3 linked regions of the Methylococcus capsulatus genome follow. The protein of the gene in region 1 interacts with the protein of each later gene in a pairwise test. Links are inferred from orthologs where the notes say so. Each region holds a gene or a part of one and is shown on either strand. Other genes may lie near its edges. The genes, in order: lpdA, odhB and uvrD.

The links.
Region 2: the proteins of lpdA (region 1) and odhB interact in binary tests that used the Escherichia coli proteins (3 or more experiments, as listed by UniProt). The link is inferred for Methylococcus capsulatus from one-to-one orthologs.
Region 3: the proteins of lpdA (region 1) and uvrD interact in binary tests that used the Escherichia coli proteins (3 or more experiments, as listed by UniProt). The link is inferred for Methylococcus capsulatus from one-to-one orthologs.

The regions. Positions count from the first base shown.
Region 1 is NZ_CP104311.1:871,929-878,301, reverse strand. Bases 1,074-4,018 are described here. They hold lpdA (dihydrolipoyl dehydrogenase), read right to left. Parts: upstream 3,285-4,018; coding sequence 1,863-3,284; downstream 1,074-1,862. Other genes in these bases: aceF (dihydrolipoyllysine-residue acetyltransferase), read right to left, coding at 3,305-4,018; N4J17_RS04205 (hypothetical protein), read right to left, coding at 1,536-1,769; N4J17_RS04210 (FAD-dependent oxidoreductase), read left to right, coding at 1,074-1,466. Outside these bases: more of N4J17_RS04210, read left to right, coding at 1-1,073; more of aceF, read right to left, coding at 4,019-4,627; aceE (pyruvate dehydrogenase (acetyl-transferring), homodimeric type), read right to left, coding at 4,644-6,373. UniProt on the Escherichia coli protein: Lipoamide dehydrogenase is a component of the glycine cleavage system as well as of the alpha-ketoacid dehydrogenase complexes.
Region 2 is NZ_CP104311.1:3,228,768-3,235,195, forward strand. The notes cover bases 2,160-5,159. They hold odhB (2-oxoglutarate dehydrogenase complex dihydrolipoyllysine-residue succinyltransferase), read left to right. Parts: upstream 2,160-3,086; coding sequence 3,087-4,232; downstream 4,233-5,159. Other genes in these bases: N4J17_RS15590 (2-oxoglutarate dehydrogenase E1 component), read left to right, coding at 2,160-3,121; ppk1 (polyphosphate kinase 1), read right to left, coding at 4,264-5,159. Also shown: N4J17_RS15585 (trypsin-like peptidase domain-containing protein), read left to right, coding at 1-183; more of N4J17_RS15590, read left to right, coding at 308-2,159; more of ppk1, read right to left, coding at 5,160-6,428. UniProt on the Escherichia coli protein: E2 component of the 2-oxoglutarate dehydrogenase (OGDH) complex which catalyzes the second step in the conversion of 2-oxoglutarate to succinyl-CoA and CO(2).
Region 3 is NZ_CP104311.1:2,121,266-2,127,609, reverse strand. The notes cover bases 2,390-5,305. They hold uvrD (DNA helicase II), read left to right. Parts: upstream 2,390-2,715; coding sequence 2,716-4,896; downstream 4,897-5,305. Other genes in these bases: N4J17_RS10540 (DUF6156 family protein), read left to right, coding at 5,192-5,305; N4J17_RS10550 (YgaP family membrane protein), read right to left, coding at 2,390-2,541. Outside these bases: protein-disulfide reductase DsbD, read right to left, coding at 1-1,456; divalent-cation tolerance protein CutA, read right to left, coding at 1,441-1,764; N4J17_RS10555 (FxsA family protein), read left to right, coding at 1,811-2,242; more of N4J17_RS10550, read right to left, coding at 2,278-2,389; more of N4J17_RS10540, read left to right, coding at 5,306-5,509; N4J17_RS10535 (hypothetical protein), read right to left, coding at 5,511-6,323. UniProt on the Escherichia coli protein: A helicase with DNA-dependent ATPase activity. Unwinds DNA duplexes with 3'-5' polarity. Translocates on single-stranded DNA with 3'-5' polarity. Initiates unwinding more efficiently from a nicked substrate than double-stranded DNA.

The sequences.
Region 1 (6,373 bases):
ATCGCTTCAACATCGAGGTCCATACCGAAACCGAGGTCATCCGCATTGATCGGCAAACCCGGACGATTGCAGTGCGTGACCTCAGAACGGACGCGATACGACAGGAGTCCTATGACGCGCTCGTCCTTGCGACCGGTGCCCAGCCGGTGCGTCCGCCCCTGCCGGGGATCGATCTGCCTGGCATCCATGTGCTGCGCACCATCCCGGACAGCCGCAAGATCAAGGCGGCGGTGGCCCATGCGCAGCGGGTGGTGCTGGTGGGCGGAGGGTTCATCGGCCTGGAAATGGCCGAAAACCTGGTCGGCCTGGGACTTCACGTCACCCTCCTGGAACTGGCCGACCAGGTATTGCCGCCGCTCGATCCGGAAATGGCCGCCTATGCCGCCGAAAGACTGAAAGCCCATGGGGTCAACCTCAGGCTGGGCGAGGGGGTCGAGTCCTTCGAGAAGTCTCCGGAGCATGGTTTGAACGTGCGCACCTCGAAGGGGGAAGCCCTCGCCACCGACCTGGTCATCCTGGGGATCGGCGTGCGCCCGGAATCGGGACTGGCCGCTGCCGCCGGTCTGGAATTGGGCGCCCTCGGCGGCATTCGCGTCGATGAATGGATGCGCACCAGCGATCCAGCCATCTGGGCCGTGGGCGACGTGGTCGAAGTGAAAAATCGGGTGACGGGGGAATGGCAGCTCGTCCCCCTGGCAGGCCCCGCCAACCGCCAGGGGCGGGTCGCGGCCACCGCCATTCTTCACCATTTCGCATGCAGCGACGGTACCCGATCTCCCCTGAAGTTCGATGGCGTGCTCGGAACCGCGGCGTGCGAAGTGTTCGGCCTCACCATCGCCTGCACCGGCGCGAGCGAGAAAGTGCTGCGGCGGGCCGGCATGGATTACGAAAAGGTCTACCTGCATCCCGGTCACCATGCGAGTTATTTTCCGGGTGCCAAGCCGATTCACATCAAACTGTTGTTCTCCAAAACGGATGGTCGGATCCTGGGCGCCCAAGCCGTCGGCGAGATCGATGTAGCCCGGCGCATCGACGTCATCGCCACGGCCATGATGCAGGAAGCCACCGTATTCGATCTGGAAAATTTGGAGCTTTGCTACGCGCCGCAGTTCGGCGCGGCCAAGGATCCGGTCAATTTGGCGGGCATGATCGCTGCCAATCATCTGCGGGGGGATCTGCCGCTCGCCGATTGGGAAGAATTGACGACCACCACGGCCCTCTTGCTGGATGTCCGTAGCGAGGCAGAGTTTGCCGGCGACCATATCCCCCATGCCCAGAACCTGCCGCTCGAAACCTTGCGCGAGCGGCTTCACGAACTGCCGCGGGATCGCGAAATCTGGCTGGTCTGCGGCGTCGGACAACGCGCCTATTACGCCTATCGCTTGCTGCAGCAGAAGGGTCTCAGAGTGAAGGTGTTGTCCGGCGGCATGCAAACCTACCGGGCCCGGCGTCGGGCGCGTGATTGATCTTGTTTGGTGATGGCTTCTTCCGCGGCGCGCATCTTCGCTGTGGCCGACGTGGTCGAAGCGAAGGCCTCACCCCGTACCTACCGACGCGGCGGTGGTCGAAGCCTGCCTGCGGCTGTTCTGGTTCCTGCAGGTCCGGCTCGCGGGTTTCGCCGTCACCGCCGGCGCGGCATACAGCACCTCGGCCTGGGCGAAAGCGGGATGTTCCATTGCCCACCGTTGGCCGGAACGATCATCCGCCACCCAGGGCAAGATCACGCCATCGTTCCCCATCGCCACGCGGGGCAAGCGGAATACAAGCATGCGACCTCCTTGCGATGCAGCTACAGGCCACGGGTTCTCGTGCCGCGCAGCCGCCGAGGCTTTCCGCCGTATCCCAGGCGACCTATTGCTTTTTCAGCGTTTACGGATGTAGAGATCGGTGATCGTGCCTTCGATCATTTCCGCCGCGAAGGCGAATGTTTCCGACAAGGTCGGATGGGGGTGGATGGTGAGGCCGATGTCTTCTGCGTCGGCGCCCATTTCCAAGGCCAGCACGGCTTCGGCGATGAGTTCGCCGGCATGGGGGCCGACGATGCCGGCGCCTATCACCCGTTTGGTGGTCTTGTCGCACAGCAGCTTGGTGGCACCTTCCTTGCGGCCGATGCCCAAGGCGCGACCGCTCGCGGCCCACGGGAACACGGCTTTTTCATATTCGATGCCCTGGGCTTTGGCCTGAGCTTCGGTGACACCCATCCAGGCCACTTCGGGATCGGTATAGGCCACCGATGGGATGGTCAGTGCCTGGAAGGCGGATGGTTTGCCGGCGATGACTTCGGCGGCCACCTTGGCTTCGTGGGTGGCCTTGTGGGCCAGCATGGGGTTGCCGACGATGTCGCCGATGGCATAGATATGCGGGACGTTGGTGCGCTGGTGCTCGTCGACCGGAATGAAGCCTTTGGCATCGACGTGGACACCGGCATTTTCCGCCCCGATCAGGTCGCTGTTAGGGGCGCGGCCCACCGCGACCAGCACGCGGTCGAACAAATCGGACTCGGGCGCACCTTCCCCTTCGAAGAACACCCTCAGGCCGTCGGTTTCGGGTTCGATCCGGCTGACGCGGGTCTTGAGATGGATGTTCTCGTACTGCTTCTTGATGTGTTGAAGCAGCGGACGTACCAGGTCGGCATCGCAGCCCGGGATCAGTTGGTCCATCAACTCCACCACGGTGATTCCGGCTCCCAGGGCGTGATAGACCGTGGCCATTTCCAGGCCGATGATCCCGCCGCCGACGATCAACAGGCGCTTGGGGATTTCGTGCAGCGCCAGGGCGTCGGTCGAATCCATCAGGCGCGGATCGTCGTTGGGAAAACCTGGAATCTTCACCGCCCGGGAGCCCACGGCGATGATGGCATGGTCGAAGCTGACTGTGACCGGGCCATCGGCCATTTCCACCTGCAGGCTATGGTCGCCGGCGAAGCGGCCGGTGCCCTGGACCACCGTCACCTTGCGCTGTTTGGCGAGTGCATCGAGCCCGCCGGTCAGAGTCTTGACGACCTTGTCTTTGAAGCTGCGGATCCGGTCCAGATCGAGGTCCGGGGCGCCGAAGCGGACGCCGAACTCGTTGGCTTCTTTGGCCTCGTGGATGATTTGAGCGATATGCAGCAAAGCCTTGGAGGGGATGCAGCCCACATTGAGACAGACGCCACCCAGGGTCGGATAGCGTTCGACCAGAACCACCTGCCTGCCCAGATCCGCCGCGCGGAAAGCCGCGGTGTAACCGCCAGGCCCACCGCCCAGCACCAGGACATCGGCGTGAATCGTCTTGGGTTCAGCCATCGAGAATATTCCTTCTTCAGTTAGAGCAGGACCCGCCGCATGTCGGCGAGCAGGCTGCTGACATGGGTGATGAAGCGGACGCCGTCGGCGCCGTCGATCACACGGTGATCGTAGGACAGCGACAAGGGCAGCATCAGCCGCGGGACGAACTGGCCGTCTTGGAACACCGGTCGCAACTGCGCCTTGGAGACACCCAGGATGGCGACCTCGGGGGCGTTGATGATCGGGGTGAAGGCGGTACCGCCGATGCCCCCCAGGCTGGAGACGGTGAAGGTGCCGCCCTGCAGATCGGCGGTGCGCAGCTTCTTGCTGCGGGCTTTGTCGCCGATGGCGGCGAGTTCGGCGGCGATGTCCCAGATGCCTTTGGTATCGGCGTCTCGGATTACCGGCACTACCAGGCCGTCCGGCGTGTCCACCGCAAAGCCCACATGGTAGTAGCTTTTCAGGATCAGCTCCTCGCCGTTGGGAGCGAGTGAGGCGTTGAAGCGCGGGAAGTCCTTCAGCGCGGCGACCGCGGCCTTGATGATGAATGGCAGCAGGGTCAGTTTGACATCGCGTTTGACCGATTCGGCCTTGAGAGCGGTACGGAAGGACTCCAACTCGGTGATGTCGGCCTCGTCATGCTGGGTGACGTGCGGGATAGTGAGCCAAGTGCGGTGGAGGTTGGCGGAAGAGAGCTTCTGGATTCGCGACAGCGGCTGGCGTTCGATTGGGCCGAACTGGGCGAAATCGATTTCCGGCATCTCCGGCACGGCAAAACCGCTGCCGCCCACCCGTTCTGCTTTCGCGACAGCTTGTTTCACGAAGGACTGGACGTCCGTTTTCAGGATGCGGCCTTTCGGGCCGGTGCCGCGGACTTTTGCTACGTCCACGCCGAGTTCGCGGGCGAAGCGACGCACGGCGGGGCTGGCGTGGGCCGGGCCCGCGCCTTCCTCGGCGACCGGCATCGGAGCCGGAGGAGCGGGCACCGACGCAGGGATTGCCTGGGTGTTGTTGCCCGCAGAGGGGGCGGCAGGGAGCGGTGCTGCGGCCGCAAGTGCCGCGGCAGGTTCGAGTGGAGCCGGTTCGGCAGGTGCGACCGCCGCGGACGCCGCCGCCTCCTCATCGGCCCGGAGCTGCAGAATGGGCGTCCCCATACTGACTTTGCTGCCGACGCTCACGTGCACTTCGGTGACGGTCCCGGAATAGGGCGAAGGAATCTCCATCGCCGCCTTGTCGCTCTCCAGGGTGATCAGCGAGTCGTTCGCCGCGACTTTGTCACCCGGCTTGACCAGTACTTCGATGATCTCGACGTCCTTGAAGTCGCCGATATCGGGGACGACGACGGTCTGTTCTTGGGCCATGTTGTTCTTATCCTCCTCAGCACCCAATGGGGTTGGCTTTGTCCGGATCGATGCCCCAGCGGGTCATCGCCTCGGACACCTTGGTTTTCTCGATGCCCCCTTCATCGGCCAGTGACTTCAAGGCCGTGAATGCGATGTAGTGGCTGTCCACCTCGAAGAACCGGCGCAACGCTGATCGACGATCGCTGCGGCCGAAGCCGTCCGTCCCCAGCACGGTGTAACGCCGGGGCACGAACTCCCGGATCAGGTCCGGATAGGCTTTGACGTAGTCTGTGGCGGCGACGATGGGGCCGCCGGTTGCGGCCAGGCACTGTTCGACATAGCTGGTCTTCTGCGGCTGTTCCGGATGCAGTAGGTTCCAGCGCGAGACTTCCATGCCATCGCGGCGCAACTGGTTGAAGCTGGTGGCGCTCCAAATGCCGGCCTTGATGCCGTAATCGGCTTCCAGCAATTCCGCGGCCTTGATGACTTCGCGCAGAATGGTGCCGCTCCCGAGGAGCTGCACCTTTTCATCCGCGCCGGCATCGCGGAACTTGTACAAGCCTTTGATGATCCCGTTCTCGACCCCTTCCGGCAGGGCGGGATGGGTGTAGTTCTCGTTCATCACCGTGATGTAGTAGAAGACGTTTTCGCCTTCCTGATACATCCGGCGCAGACCATCGTGGACGATGATCGCCAGCTCGTAGGCGAAGGTCGGATCATAGGTGATGCAGTTGGGGATGGCGCCCATGATCAGGTGGCTGTGGCCGTCCTGGTGTTGCAGACCTTCGCCGGCCAGCGTAGTGCGGCCGGCGGTGCCGCCCATGAGGAAGCCGCGGGCCTGCATGTCGCCCGCCGCCCACATCAGGTCACCGACGCGCTGGAAGCCGAACATCGAGTAGTAGATGTAGAACGGGATCATTTGCACATTGTGGTTGCTGAACGCCGTACCGGCGGCGATCCAGTCGCACATTGCACCGGCTTCGCAGATACCTTCCTCCAGGATCTGCCCGGATTTGTCTTCCCGGTAGAACATCACGGTATCGGCATCCTGCGGCTCGTAGAGCTGACCGACGGAGGAATAGATGCCGTATTGCCGGAACAGGCCCTCCATGCCGAAAGTGCGGGCCTCGTCGGGGACGATCGGCACCACGTAGCGGCCCAGCGCCTTGTCGCGCAGCAGGGACGACAGCAGGCGGACGAACACCATGGTGGTGGACATTTCGCGGTCCTCCGAGCTTTTCAGCATCGTCTCGAAGATGCTCAGCTCGGGCACTTGGAGATGGGGGGCCTCCTTCCGCCGTTGCGGCAGGTAACCGCCGAGGGCTTTGCGGCGCTCGTGCAGATAGATCATCTCGGGGCTGTCTTCCGCCGGTTTGTAATAGGGCGCTTCGTGCACCTTGTCGTCCGGAATCGGAATGTTGAAACGGTCGCGGAAGGCCCTGAGCGCGTCGGCGTCCAGCTTCTTCTGCTGATGTGCGATCATCTGGCCTTCACCGGCGCGCCCCATGCCATAGCCCTTGATGGTCTTGGCCAGGATCACCGTCGGCTGCCCCTTGTGCGCCACTGCGGCAGCGTAGGCGGCATAGACCTTGTGCGGGTCGTGACCGCCCCGGTTCAGATGCCAGATGTCCTCGTCGGACATGTTGGCGACCATTTCCAGCAGTTCGGGATACTTGCCGAAGAAATGCTTGCGGACATAGGCACCGTCTTTGGCCTTATACGTCTGGTACTCGCCATCCACCACCTCTTCCATCCGCTGCTGCA
Region 2 (6,428 bases), 2.4 Mb from region 1 along the record:
CAGAATGGCGGGAGGAAATGGAAGATCTTGAAATCCGGCACCAAGAATACCGGGAGCTGGAACTGGAAAGTCAAGAAGGGCCAGGTGACGTCCCAGGCGCTCATCAGGGTCTGTCTGCCCAGGACCCGGAAGACCCCGGCCGTTTGCGATGTCAGCGATGCCGTCTTTGCAGTCCAGAAGTGATGCCGGCCCGTCGCAAACCGATTTCCCACAATGTATCAGGTCTTGAAAGACCACCGCTTTGGCCCCCACAATTCCATCAGTATCCCCTCCGACCCGGCCGTGTCTTTGGCAAGGAACGCGTGAGATGAGCACTCAATCCGGACTATTTCCAAACAGCACCGCATTTTCCGAAGACAACGCCGGTTTCGTCGAAGCACTGTATGAACAGTACCTGCGCGATCCGGAAGCCGTGGCGCCGGACTGGCGCGAGAAATTCCGCGCCTTTCGCGAAAGCAGGGCGGCCGAACCGGTCACTCCGCTCCCAAGCGGCGATGTCGACCGCGCCGTGCGCAAACAGGCAGCGGTGGACCGACTGATCAACCAGTATCGCACGCACGGCCATCTGTCGGCGGACAACAATCCGCTCAAGCCGGCTTTGCCTTCGCGCGAGCTGGACCCGGCCCGCTATGGCCTCGACGCCAGCGACATGGACACCGCGTTCTACGTGGACGTTCTGCAGAGCGACGAGAAGCTGCCGCTCAGAGACATTCTGGACACCCTGCAGGCAACCTACTGCCGGCACGTCGGCGTCGAGTACATGCACATCATGGACTCCGAGATCCGGGATTGGCTCCGGCGGAAACTGGAAGGATCGCGCGCCCAAGACCGTTTCGACCGGGAACAGAAGCGGGAGATACTGCGCCTCCTCACCGCGGCCGAGGGCATTGAGAAATACCTGCACCGGAAATACGTGGGGCAGAAGCGGTTCTCGCTGGAAGGCGCCGAAAGCCTGATCCCCCTGCTCGACGAACTGATCCAACGCTGCGGCGCCAGGGGCACACGGGAAGTCGTGCTCGGCATGGCGCACCGTGGCCGCCTCAACGTCCTGATCAACATCCTCGGCAAGAAACCCGAACTGCTGTTTCGCGAATTCGAAGGTACCGTGAGCCAGGAAGGAGAGTCAGGCGACGTCAAGTACCACCTGGGGTTCTCCTCGGATGTGGCGAGTCCGGGCGGCCCGGTCCATCTGACCCTGGCGTTCAATCCCTCGCACCTGGAAATCATCGACCCTGTGGTCGAAGGGTCGGTACGGGCGCGCCAGGACCGGCTCACGGGCGATGCCGAGGCCGCCGTGGTGCCGGTACTCATTCACGGCGATGCCGCCTTCGCCGGCCAGGGCGTGGTCATGGAAACCCTCAACATGGCCGAAACCCGCGCCTATACCACCGGCGGCACGATACACATCGTTATCAACAACCAGATCGGCTTCACCACCAGCAATCCCTTCGACGCCCGCTCCACCCTGTACTGCACCGACGTCGCCAACATGGTCCAGGCGCCGGTGTTCCACGTGAACGGCGACGATCCGGAGGCCGTGCTTTACGTCACCCGGCTGGCCGTCGACTACCGCATGAAATTCCGCCGCGATGTGGTGATCGACCTGCTTTGCTACCGCCGCCATGGCCACAATGAAGCGGACGAACCAGCGGTCACCCAGCCCTTGATGTACCGCTTCATCCGCCGACATCCGCCGGTCCGAGCCTTGTACGCTGAACGGCTCATAGCTGAAGGCGTCGTCGCCCCGAACGAGCCGGCGCGAATGGATCAGGATTACCAGGACGCTCTCGCCCGAGGCGAGCCCGTGTCCAGACCGCTGCTCGGCGACTCCGCCGGCTATGTCAAGACCCGATGGGACCACTACCGGGGTACCGACTGGACTGCAGCGGCTGAAACCGGCCTGCCGATGGCGGACCTCGTCGCCATAGCAGAACGGATGACGGCACTGCCCGCCGGCTTCGAAGCACACGCCCGGGTCGAAGCGATCCATGCCGCACGCCGGCGGATGGCGGCCGGCGAACTTCCCGCCGACTGGGGATTCGGCGAGATCCTCGCTTACGCCTCCCTGCTGTGGGAAGGCCGCAATGTCCGCCTGACGGGCCAGGACGTCGGACGCGGCACTTTTTTCCACCGCCATGCCATCATCCACGAACAGCGTACCGGAGAGGTCTACGCCCCGCTCCAACACCTGAAGGCCGGCCAGGGGAGATTCGACATCTACGATTCGCTGTTGTCCGAAGAGGGTGTACTGGGCTTCGAATACGGCTACAGCAGCTCGGAACCCGACACTCTGGTGATCTGGGAAGCCCAGTTCGGCGACTTCGCCAATACTGCCCAAGTCGTGATCGACCAGTTCATCTCCTCCGGAGAAACCAAGTGGGGCCGACTGAGCGGGCTGACCCTGCTGCTACCACATGGCTACGAAGGACAAGGTCCCGAACATTCCTCGGCCCGTCTGGAACGCTATCTCCAGCTCTGCGCCGGCGACAATATGCAGGTCTGTGTGCCGACCACCCCAGCTCAGATTTTCCACCTCCTGCGGCGCCAGCTGCTGCGTCCGTACCGCAGGCCGCTGATCGTGCTGACACCCAAGAGCCTGCTACGCCACAAGCTGGCCACCTCCAGCCTCTCCGAGTTCGCCCAAGGTAGCTTCCGCTGCGTGATCGACGAGACCGACCGCCATGAACCGGCCCGGATCACCCGCCTCGTGCTGTGCGCTGGCAAGGTCTATTACGACCTGCTGGAAACCCGGCGGCGGTACCAGCTGAACCATGTCGCCCTGGTCCGCATCGAGCAGCTTTATCCGTTCCCGCGAAAGGACTTTCTGGCCATGCTGGAACGCTATCCCAATCTGCAGGAACTGATCTGGTGCCAGGAGGAGCCGGAAAACCAAGGTGCCTGGCATCAAATCAAACACCGTTTCCCCGGCATTCTGGACCGTTCCTTCGACATCGGCTATGCCGGTCCGCCGATGTCCGCCGCGCCGGCGGTCGGCCATTTCCGCCAGCATATCGAACAGCAGAAAATGCTGGTGGAACGTGCCCTCGTTCTTCCTGTCTCTCCCACTGCGACGACGGAAATAGCCCATGCGCATCGAAATCAGTGTTCCTCCTCTGCCTGAGTCGGTCAGCGACGCCACACTGCTGGACTGGCACAAGAACGTCGGCGAGACGGTGGGCAAGGGCGAAAACCTGGTCGACCTCGAAACCGACAAAGTGGTGTTGGAAGTTCCGGCCCCGGAGGACGGGGTGGTGGTCGAACTGCGGGGCGGCAAGGGCGATGTCGTGGTCAGCGGCCAGCCGATCGCCGTGATCGACACGGCGGTTCGGCCCGCCACACCCGCCGCCGCCAGGGCGACGGACAAACCGGCAGCGGTGCTGAGCCCGGCGGTACGCCGCTTGGTTGCTGAACATGCCCTCGATCCGGCGCTGATTCCGGCCAGTGGACGTGACGGACGGCTGACCAAACAGGATGTGCTGGATTTCTTGGAAACCAAACCCGCTGCAGAGAAGGTACGCCTGCCGCCCGGCGGGCGAAGCGAACGCCGGGTACCCATGAGCCGACTGCGCGCCAGGATCGCCGAGCGCATGCTGGAAGCCCAGCACCGGACCGCCACCCTGACCACCTTCAACGAGGTCAGTCTGCAGAAGGTGTTCGACATCCGCAACGCACACAAGGCCCGCTTCGAGCAGCAGCATGGCATCAAACTCGGCTTCATGTCGTTCTTCGTCAAGGCTTCGGTGGAAGCGCTGCGCCGATTTCCCATCGTTAATGCTTCCCTTGAAGGCGAGGAAATCGTCTACCATGACTATTACGACATCGGCATCGCCGTTTCCACGGACCGCGGGCTGGTCGTGCCGATCCTGCGCGATGCCGACCAGGCCGGTTTCGCCGGGATCGAGAAAGCGATCGCCGAATTCGGCCAGAAAGCGCGCAGCGGCAAGCTGAGCCTGGACGAACTCAGCGGCGGAACCTTCACCATCACCAACGGCGGCATCTTCGGTTCCATGCTTTCGACGCCGATCCTCAACCCACCGCAGAGCGCTATCCTCGGCATGCACGCCATCAAGGAACGGCCGGTGGTGGAAGACGGCCAGATCGTGATCCGGCCCATGATCTATCTGGCACTGTCCTATGACCACCGTCTCATCGACGGCCGTGATGCGGTCTCCTTCCTTTTTACCGTCAAGGAACTGCTCGAAGATCCCATCCGCCTCTTGCTCGAAGTGTGAGCCCAGGAAGGATGCCAGCCCCGCCGGCCCGTCACACGGCTTTCTTGAGCGCCTCCAGCAGTTCCGCCTGGGCATCGCAATGGTGGACGTCGGGCAGCCGCTGATAGCTTCCGTCCGCACACAGTTGCCAGGAGTGGCAATCGTCTTTCAAATAAAGCTCCAGATCATTGCGTACCCGCTCGGCCAACTTCTTGTTTTCGATGGGAAAGCAGGTTTCCACCCGGCGGAACATGTTGCGCGCCATGAAATCCGCGCTGGCCGCATAGATCTCGGGCTCCCCGCCGTTCTCGAAGCAGTACACACGGCTATGTTCGAGGAACCGTCCGACGATGGAGCGCACCTCGATGTTCTCCGAAACACCAGGAATGCCAGGCCGTAAGCAGCAGACGCCGCGCACGATCAGTTTGACCTGCACCCCCGCGCACGAGGCGCGGTAAAGCGCACGAATCAGCTTGGGCTCGACCAGAGAATTGATCTTGATGACGATCCTCGCCGGTCTTCCCTCCTTCGCATGCTCGATTTCCCGCTCGATCTTGCGGATCAGGGTCTTGTGGAGGGTGAACGGCGACTGCAACAGCTTGTGCAGCTTGCCCATCTTGCCCAGGCTGGTGAGCTGAACGAATACCCGCTGCACGTCCTCACCCAGCGCCTTGTCGGAAGTCATCAGGCCATAATCGGTGTACATCCGGGCGGTGCGGGGATGGTAATTGCCGGTACCCAGGTGGGTGTAGTACCGCAGCGTCCGCCCTTCCCTGCGCAGGATCAGCAGGATCTTGGCATGGGTCTTGTAGCCGACGATGCCGTAGACCACCTGTACGCCGGCCTCCTGCAGGCGGGTGGCAAGCGAAATGTTGGCGCGTTCGTCGAACCGTGCCAGGAGTTCCACCACGGCGGTCACTTCCTTGCCGGCCCGAGCGGCCCGCGCCAGCGCATCGACGATGGGCGAATCCGGTCCGGTGCGGTAGAGCGTCTGCTTGATAGCGACCACCTGCGGATCGTCGGCGGCCTGACGCAGCAGATCAATGACAGGGATGAATGACTCGTAAGGATGGTGCAGCAGGATATCCTGCCGGCGCAAGACCTCGAAGAAATCCTGGTGCCCCGTGAGCTGCGCTGGCCACCCCGGCGTGAAGGGCGGATATTTGAGGTCCGGCCGGTCGACCAGATCATAGATCTCGCGGGCCCGGCTCAGATTGACCGGCCCGTCCACCCGATAAAGGCGGTCCTCGCCGAGGCCGAACTGGCTCAGCAGGAACTCGACAACTGCGTCCGGGCAGTTGTCGGCCACCTCCAGCCGTACCTCGTCGCCGTAGTTACGGCTCGCCAGTTCGCCTTCGACCGCCTGCAGCAGATCATCGATTTCTTCCTCGTCCAGAAACAGATCGCTGTTGCGGGTCACCCGGAACTGATAGCACCCTTTCACCTTCATGCCGTGAAAAAGGTCGTCGACAAAGGCATGAATGATGGACGAGAGGAACACGAAGTCGTGCAGCCTACCGCCGGTCACGCTCTTCGGCAATTGGATGATGCGCGGTAGCGCCCGCGGCGCCTGCAGGATGGCGAGATGGATGTTGCGACCGAAGGCATCCTTCCCGGCGAGGGAGATGATGAAATTCAGGGCTTTGTTGAGGGGACGTGGGAACGGATGGGTCGGATCCAGCCCGATCGGACTGAGAATCGGCGCCAACTCCTCCTCGAAGTACCGCCGCAGCCATTTGTGCTGGGCATCGGTCCAGTCGGAACGGCGGATGAAGCGGATGCCTTCGGCTTCCAGCGCGGGCAGTAACTCCTGATTGAGCACGCGGTACTGCTCAGCGACCAGTTCGTGGGCGCGTTCGCTGATAGCGGCAAGAACTTCCTGCGGCGTCATGTTGTCCGGCTCAGTGTGCGCCGCCCCGAGTTCTGATTTTTGCAGCAGGCCGGCGACCCTGATTTCGAAGAACTCATCCATATTGGAACAGGCGATGCTCAGGAAATTGAGCCGTTCCAGCAGTGGCGTCCGTCCATCCTTGGCCTGCTCCAGTACCCGGCGGTTGAACTCCAGCAGGCTGAGTTCCCGGTTCAGGAAGCCTCGTGAATCGTCCAGGCCGACGTCCTCCGCGGAAAGCTCCCCCACCCCGGCCAGACCCGTGGCGGCGGCCGATTCTTCGCGCCCTTTTCCCATGTCACCCACCATGAATTTGGCGGCCCTGACCA
Region 3 (6,344 bases), 1.2 Mb from region 1 along the record:
CACCCAGCAGCGCATCGCCGCTCCGGCCGATGTAGATCAGCGCCCCCGCCAGCGGTGCCGCCACGCAAGGCCCCACGAGGCCGGCCGACAGCAGTCCCATCACGGCCGCGCCAGCCAGACTGCCCGCCTGTTGCCGCGAACTGAGCGCCGCGATCCGCGACTGCAGGGCGATCGGGAGCTGAAGCTGGTAGAAGCCGAACATGGATAGCGCCAGCACCACGAACAGGCCGCTGAAAGCTCCGATCGCCCATGGGTTCTGCAATGTGGCCTGGAGGTTAGCACCGAACAGGGCGGCCAGAACTCCGAAGCCGGTGTAAGCCAAGGCATGGGCGAGCACATAGGCCAGCGACAGCGAAAACGCCCGGCGCGTGGTGATGGCATGACCGTGGCCGACGATGACGCCGGAAAGAATCGGGATCATCGGGAAAATGCAGGGGGTGAAGGCGAGCAGGACGCCGAAACCGAGGAAACTCAGCATGTTGAGCCAGAGCGAACCGCGCCAGAGCCCGTCGGCAATGCGGTCCTGCTCGGTGATGACGGTCGCTCCGGCCACCGCCGAGACACTTTTTCCTTCCGCAGCGGCCGGCAGGGCGAGCTCGACCGTCTTCGCCATCGGCGGGTAGCAGACGCCCCGCTCGGCGCACCCTTGGAAGCCGGCCTCCAGGGTGAGGGTGCGAGGACCGCTGTCGGTCCTGACCAAGGGAATGTCAACGGCGACCTCGCCATGGAAGATTTCCACCGCGCCGAACTCTTCGTCGATCTTCGGCTCCCCGCGCGGGAACGCATAGCCCCCCAGAGCGACGCCCTCGGAATCGCGCAAGACAATGCGGAATTTTTCGCGGTAGAGGTAATAACCGGGCGCGATCTGCCAACTCAGCCGGAGGACGTCGCCGGTCGGCGCCTCGGCGAAAAAGCGGAACGCTTGATCCGCCGGCAGCAAGTCCCCGTTCGCCGGCCCACTGCCGATACCCCGGAGCGCACCGGCCAGCCGCGTGAACGCCCCACCACCGCCGATCGCAGCGGTTGTCACCCCGATCCGCCGCTGGTACGGTGGGAAGCAGACACCGGCATCGGCACAGCCCTGCACCGTCACCTCCAGTTCCAGCGACTCCGGCAGTGCGGATTCCGCAACGAGAGGTAGCTGGACCTCGACATGTCCCCGGTAAGTTTCGACTTCGCCGAAAAATGCGTCCTGCTTCTTGTAGCCTGCCGGAAAGACCGGCTCGCCGAGGCGGACACCTGGGGTGCGCGATGCGAACTTGAATTTGCTCCGGTAGAGGTAATAGCCGTCGGCGATGTCCCACGCCAGCGAAACCATGCCGGCGCCGGACTGCCGAGCAGTTACCGGGAACGCCCGCTCCGGCGACAGGAGGTCACGGCCGTCTACGGCGAGCACAGGCGCACTGGCCAGCCCAAAAACCAGGAGCAGGCCGATCCATCTCACGGCGTCACGCATGTTCCGACCCATTCGAGATATTCCGGCAATCCGCTTTGGATGGGGATCGCGATGATTTCTGGAAGTTCATAAGGATGCCGCGCCCTCAACCAGGTCTGCAGTTCCACCTGACGGGACGCCCGAGTCTTGGCAAACAGAAGACATTCCGCCGATTTCTCGAGAACACCCTGCCACCGGTAGACCGACCGTACCCCGGAGACAATGTTCACGCAGGCCGCCAGTCTCCCTTCGACCAACCCTTCCGCCAAAACACCGGCGGTTTCCTCATCCGGACAGCTGCAAACGACTAGACAGTAGACCGATGTCATGGGAAAAAGTGCGCCCGTTGTTTAAAGTTTACAGAAACCCGTATCGATGAATCCGTTGAAACTCGCCATCCTGGCGCTACTGCTGCTGCCGATCGCAGAAATTTACGTCTTGATCCGTGTCGGCAGCGTGCTCGGTTTTCTGCCGACCCTTCTGCTGCTCGGCTCGGCAGCACTGGCCGGAACCTATCTCATGCAAACCCAGGGACTGAAAACCTTCGCTCGCATCCAGCAAAGCCTGGAAGCCGGGCGTATCCCTGCACAGGACATGATCGAAGGCGGTCTGATCCTGATTGCCGGCATTCTTCTTCTGATACCCGGCTTCCTGTCCGACGGGGCGAGCCTTATCCTGCTGCTGCCGGCATCGCGCCGGCTGATTGCGGCCTATCTCGTCGAGCACATGCTCCGGGATTTCCAGCCACCGGACTCACCGGATTCCGGCGCCCGAACCCTCGAAGGACAGTTCCGACGCGAGGACTAGCCGGGCGCATCCCTGCGCCGGAGGACCGCTGTCCATCAGTGGGATTCGGTGCCGGAATGGGAACCGCTATCGGGTGCCGGTTCATTCGGATCGACGGTGCTCTTGGAGAGCCCGGAATACACCGGACACCAGCGCATGAGTGCGGTGGCCACGAGGACGATGCCGATCAGCAGCAGGAAGATATTCCCGAGGAACACTGAAAGCAGCAGCGCTACGGCGCCGCCTATCATGCGGTACTGGCGATCTTTCAGGCCGACGTTGAGCTCACGCTTTAGCATTTTCTTATAATCAAAAGCCATTGTCATAACCTCCTCTTGAACGTGCGGTCGCTTAAGGGAAAACCCTTGCCCTCTGCGGAGGGAGGGCCGGGCGAGGAAAACGGGCACGGCGCATTGGGCCATATCCCTGGGGTAAAGCTTCTCGATTGTGCAGGCTCCCCAGGTATTGCGCAAGACGGGTGTAAAATGCCCGTCATGGACATCACCGACATCATCGCTCCCCTGAACGAAGCCCAGCGTGAGGCCGTCACCGCACCGGACCGCTCGCTGCTGGTGCTGGCCGGAGCAGGCAGTGGCAAGACCCGCGTATTGGTACATCGCATCGCCTGGCTGCTTCGGGCCGAAGGCGTCTCGCCGCATGCCATCCTCGCCGTGACTTTCACCAACAAGGCCGCGAACGAGATGAAGGCGCGGATCGAAGCGCTGCTCGAGCTGTCGACTCAGGGCCTGTGGGTCGGCACTTTCCACGGCCTGGCGCACCGTTTCCTGCGTCGCCATGCGCCCGAAGCCGGACTGCCCGAGGGCTTCCAGATCCTCGATTCCGACGACCAGTACCGGTTGATCCGCCGGCTGCTCAAAACCCTGGAACTGGACGAGGCGCGCTGGCCGCCGCGCCAGATCCAGTGGTACATCAACACCCAGAAGGATGAAGGCCGCCGGGCCAGGAACCTGCCCGACTCCTACGACCCGTTCGAACAGCAGATGCGGCGGATCTATCTCGCCTATGAGGAACTGTGCCAGCGTTCCGGCCTGGTGGATTTCGCCGAGCTGCTGCTGCGCACCCACGAATTCCTGCGCGACAACGCCGACGCCCTCGCACACTATCAGGAACGCTTCCAGCACGTGCTGGTCGATGAATTCCAGGACACCAACAGCGTGCAGTACGCCTGGCTACGGTTATTGACCCAGGACCGCGACAATCTCAGCGTAGTGGGCGATGACGACCAGTCCATCTACGGCTGGCGCGGCGCCAAGATCGAAAACCTGCACCGTTTCCGGCGGGACTACCCGCGCCACCGGATGATCCGCCTGGAGCAGAACTACCGCTCCACCGGCAACATCCTCAGCGCCGCCAATGCTCTGATCGCCCGGAACGAGGGGCGGCTCGGCAAGAATCTGTGGACCGAAGGCGGCCGGGGGGAACCGATCTCGGTCTATGCCGCCTTCAACGAGCAGGACGAGTCCTGTTTCGTGATCGAGCGGATCCGCCGCTGGGTGGAGGAAGGCGGAAGGCGCAGCGACGCGGCCATTCTGTACCGTTCCAACGCCCAGTCGCGCCAGTTCGAGGAAAAGCTGCTGGCCCTCGGCATCCCCTACCGGGTCTATGGCGGCCTGCGTTTCTTCGAGCGCGCCGAGATCAAGGACGCCCTCGCCTACCTGCGGCTGATAGCCAACCATCACGACGATCCCGGCTTCGAACGGGTCATCAACACTCCGACCCGCGGCATCGGCGCCAAGACCCTCGACCTCGTCCGCGAACTGGCGCGCTTCGAGCAGCTGTCGTTGTGGGCCGCCGCGGAGAAGTTGATCGGCGACGGCGTGCTGCCCGCCCGGGCCGCAGGCGCCCTGGCCGGATTCCTGGATCTCGTCGAAACCATGGCCGCCGCGGCCCAGGGGCGGGCGCTGTGGGAACAGGTAGAGCTCGCGGTCAAAAGCTCCGGCTTACTGGAACATTACCGTAAGGAGAAAGGCGAGCAGGCGGAAGCCCGGGTGGAAAATCTGGAGGAACTGGTCGGCGCCGCCCGCCAGTTCGAGCTGGATCCGCTGATCGATCCCGAACTGGGTGGCCTCGACCAATTCCTCGCCCACGCGGCGCTGGAGGCCGGCGAGAACCAGGGCGAAAGTTGCGAGGACTGCGTCCAGCTCATGACCCTGCATGCGGCCAAGGGCCTGGAATTCAACCTGGTGTTCCTGGTCGGCCTGGAGGAAGGCTTGTTTCCCAGCCTGCAGTCGCTGGAAGACCCCGCCCGCCTCGAAGAAGAACGCCGCCTCTGCTACGTCGGTATCACCCGGGCGCGGCGCAAGCTCTATATCACCCACGCCGAGTGCCGGCGGCTCTACGGCAAGGAGACCTATCCGCGGCGATCCCGTTTCCTGCGGGAACTGCCGCCAGACTGTCTGGAAGAGGTCCGGATGAAGGGCGGGGTCAGCCGGCCTGTCGCATCCGCGATGCAGTCGGCCGATACGTCGGCCATGCCCGGCGCAGGCGCTCGCGGGGGATTCAGGTTGGGCCAGCGGGTCCGCCACGGCAAGTTCGGCGAGGGCGTGATTTTGCAACAAGAGGGCGACGGAGCCCAGGCGCGGGTCCATGTCAATTTCGCGGAGGTGGGCGCCAAATGGCTGATGCTGGCCTACGCCAACCTGGAACCAATCTGAACGCACCCACAAAAAAAGCTGGCGGAAAGTGGCGCATCCATGACAGTTCTTCAGTTCAAAGACACTCTGCCGCCAGGCCAAAAGTGAGGTTATGCGCCAGCTATCTAGCAAGACCGATGCCAACAAAGCCAGCCCATGATTTGCACGGTTTGAGGACTACGAACCGGTTCCGCTCCGGATACGGCAGGTCAAAACCCGGAAACAAGCAAGTCTTTTCACGCAGTTCCCGCCATTCCACGCCAGCCCACACTTATGCCATCATCGTCGCTCCACGAATAAAGCCCTGGGTGCAACCATGTCCGAAGCGATCGCCGCCACCTGCCGGTTCTTCCTGACTTACAGCGGTGTGAACCTCCCTCTCAAGTTGACGACCGAACTCGAACCGGAACAGCTCAGCCACAGAAACACCTATTTTCAAGGGTTTTTCGACGACCAGGACCGCCTGGTCGGCCTGCAGAAGATGGTTTACGGCGAGGTCGAGATGGAGCACCGCTATGCCTATCACCGGAATGGCAAACTCAGGCGCGCGGAAATCACCGATGCCGAGGGCGAGCTGACCGTCCTGGATTTCAACGAAGACGGCTTACGCCTCGCCGGCGCGGCAATGGACTGAGTCAGCCGCCCCGTGTCCTGGACTCCGACTTGGGAAACGCCCGGCCCGCAGCTTTCAAGGCCCATAGAAAACGGCTGAATTCGATGCCCAGCCTCGTCTCGAGCCGGCGTGCCCGTTGTTCCATCGCATCCATGGCCGCCCGCTTCGGTTCGGAGGCGAGCGAAAACCCGATCAGGTTACCCCGCCCCGGAACCGCCAGCCGGAATGCCGGCCCGTCAAAGGCTTTTCTCATCATATCCAGAGCCCGGTTGCAAGCTGCGGTCTGCGAACCCCAGAGATTGATGCCGAACACGCCGGCCGGCCGTAGCATACCCGCGCAGCCGAAATAGAACGACTCCTCCGCCACCGGCGAGGCCATGCCCTCCCCGTCGAACAGATCAGCGAGAATGAGATCGTAGGCGGCAAGCCTCCCCGCCTGTTTGACGAATTCCCCAGCGTCACCGACCGTGACGGATAACCGCGGGTGCAACGGCAGTCCGAAGAACCGGTGGGCAATCTCGACGACCACCCCGCGCCGCTCCACCACGTCGATCTGACAGGCCGGAAAGTGCTGGAACAATGCCTTCGCCAGCGAACCGCCACCGAGCCCGAGCAACAGAACGTCGGAAGGCTGGGGATGGAACAGTAAGGCGCTCAGCATCGCCCGCACATAAGGCAGCTCGACCCGGTCCGGTTCCTGTAGACACATGGCGCTTTGCCGCGCCGGTGTACCGAAATGCAAGGTCCGTACACCGAACGTATCGACCACCTCGATCGAACCGTAAGCGTCCCGCGCGAAGTGGATGAGGTCCCCCCCGAACTTCCTGGACGGCATGCACGTCGTCGAAACAACCAT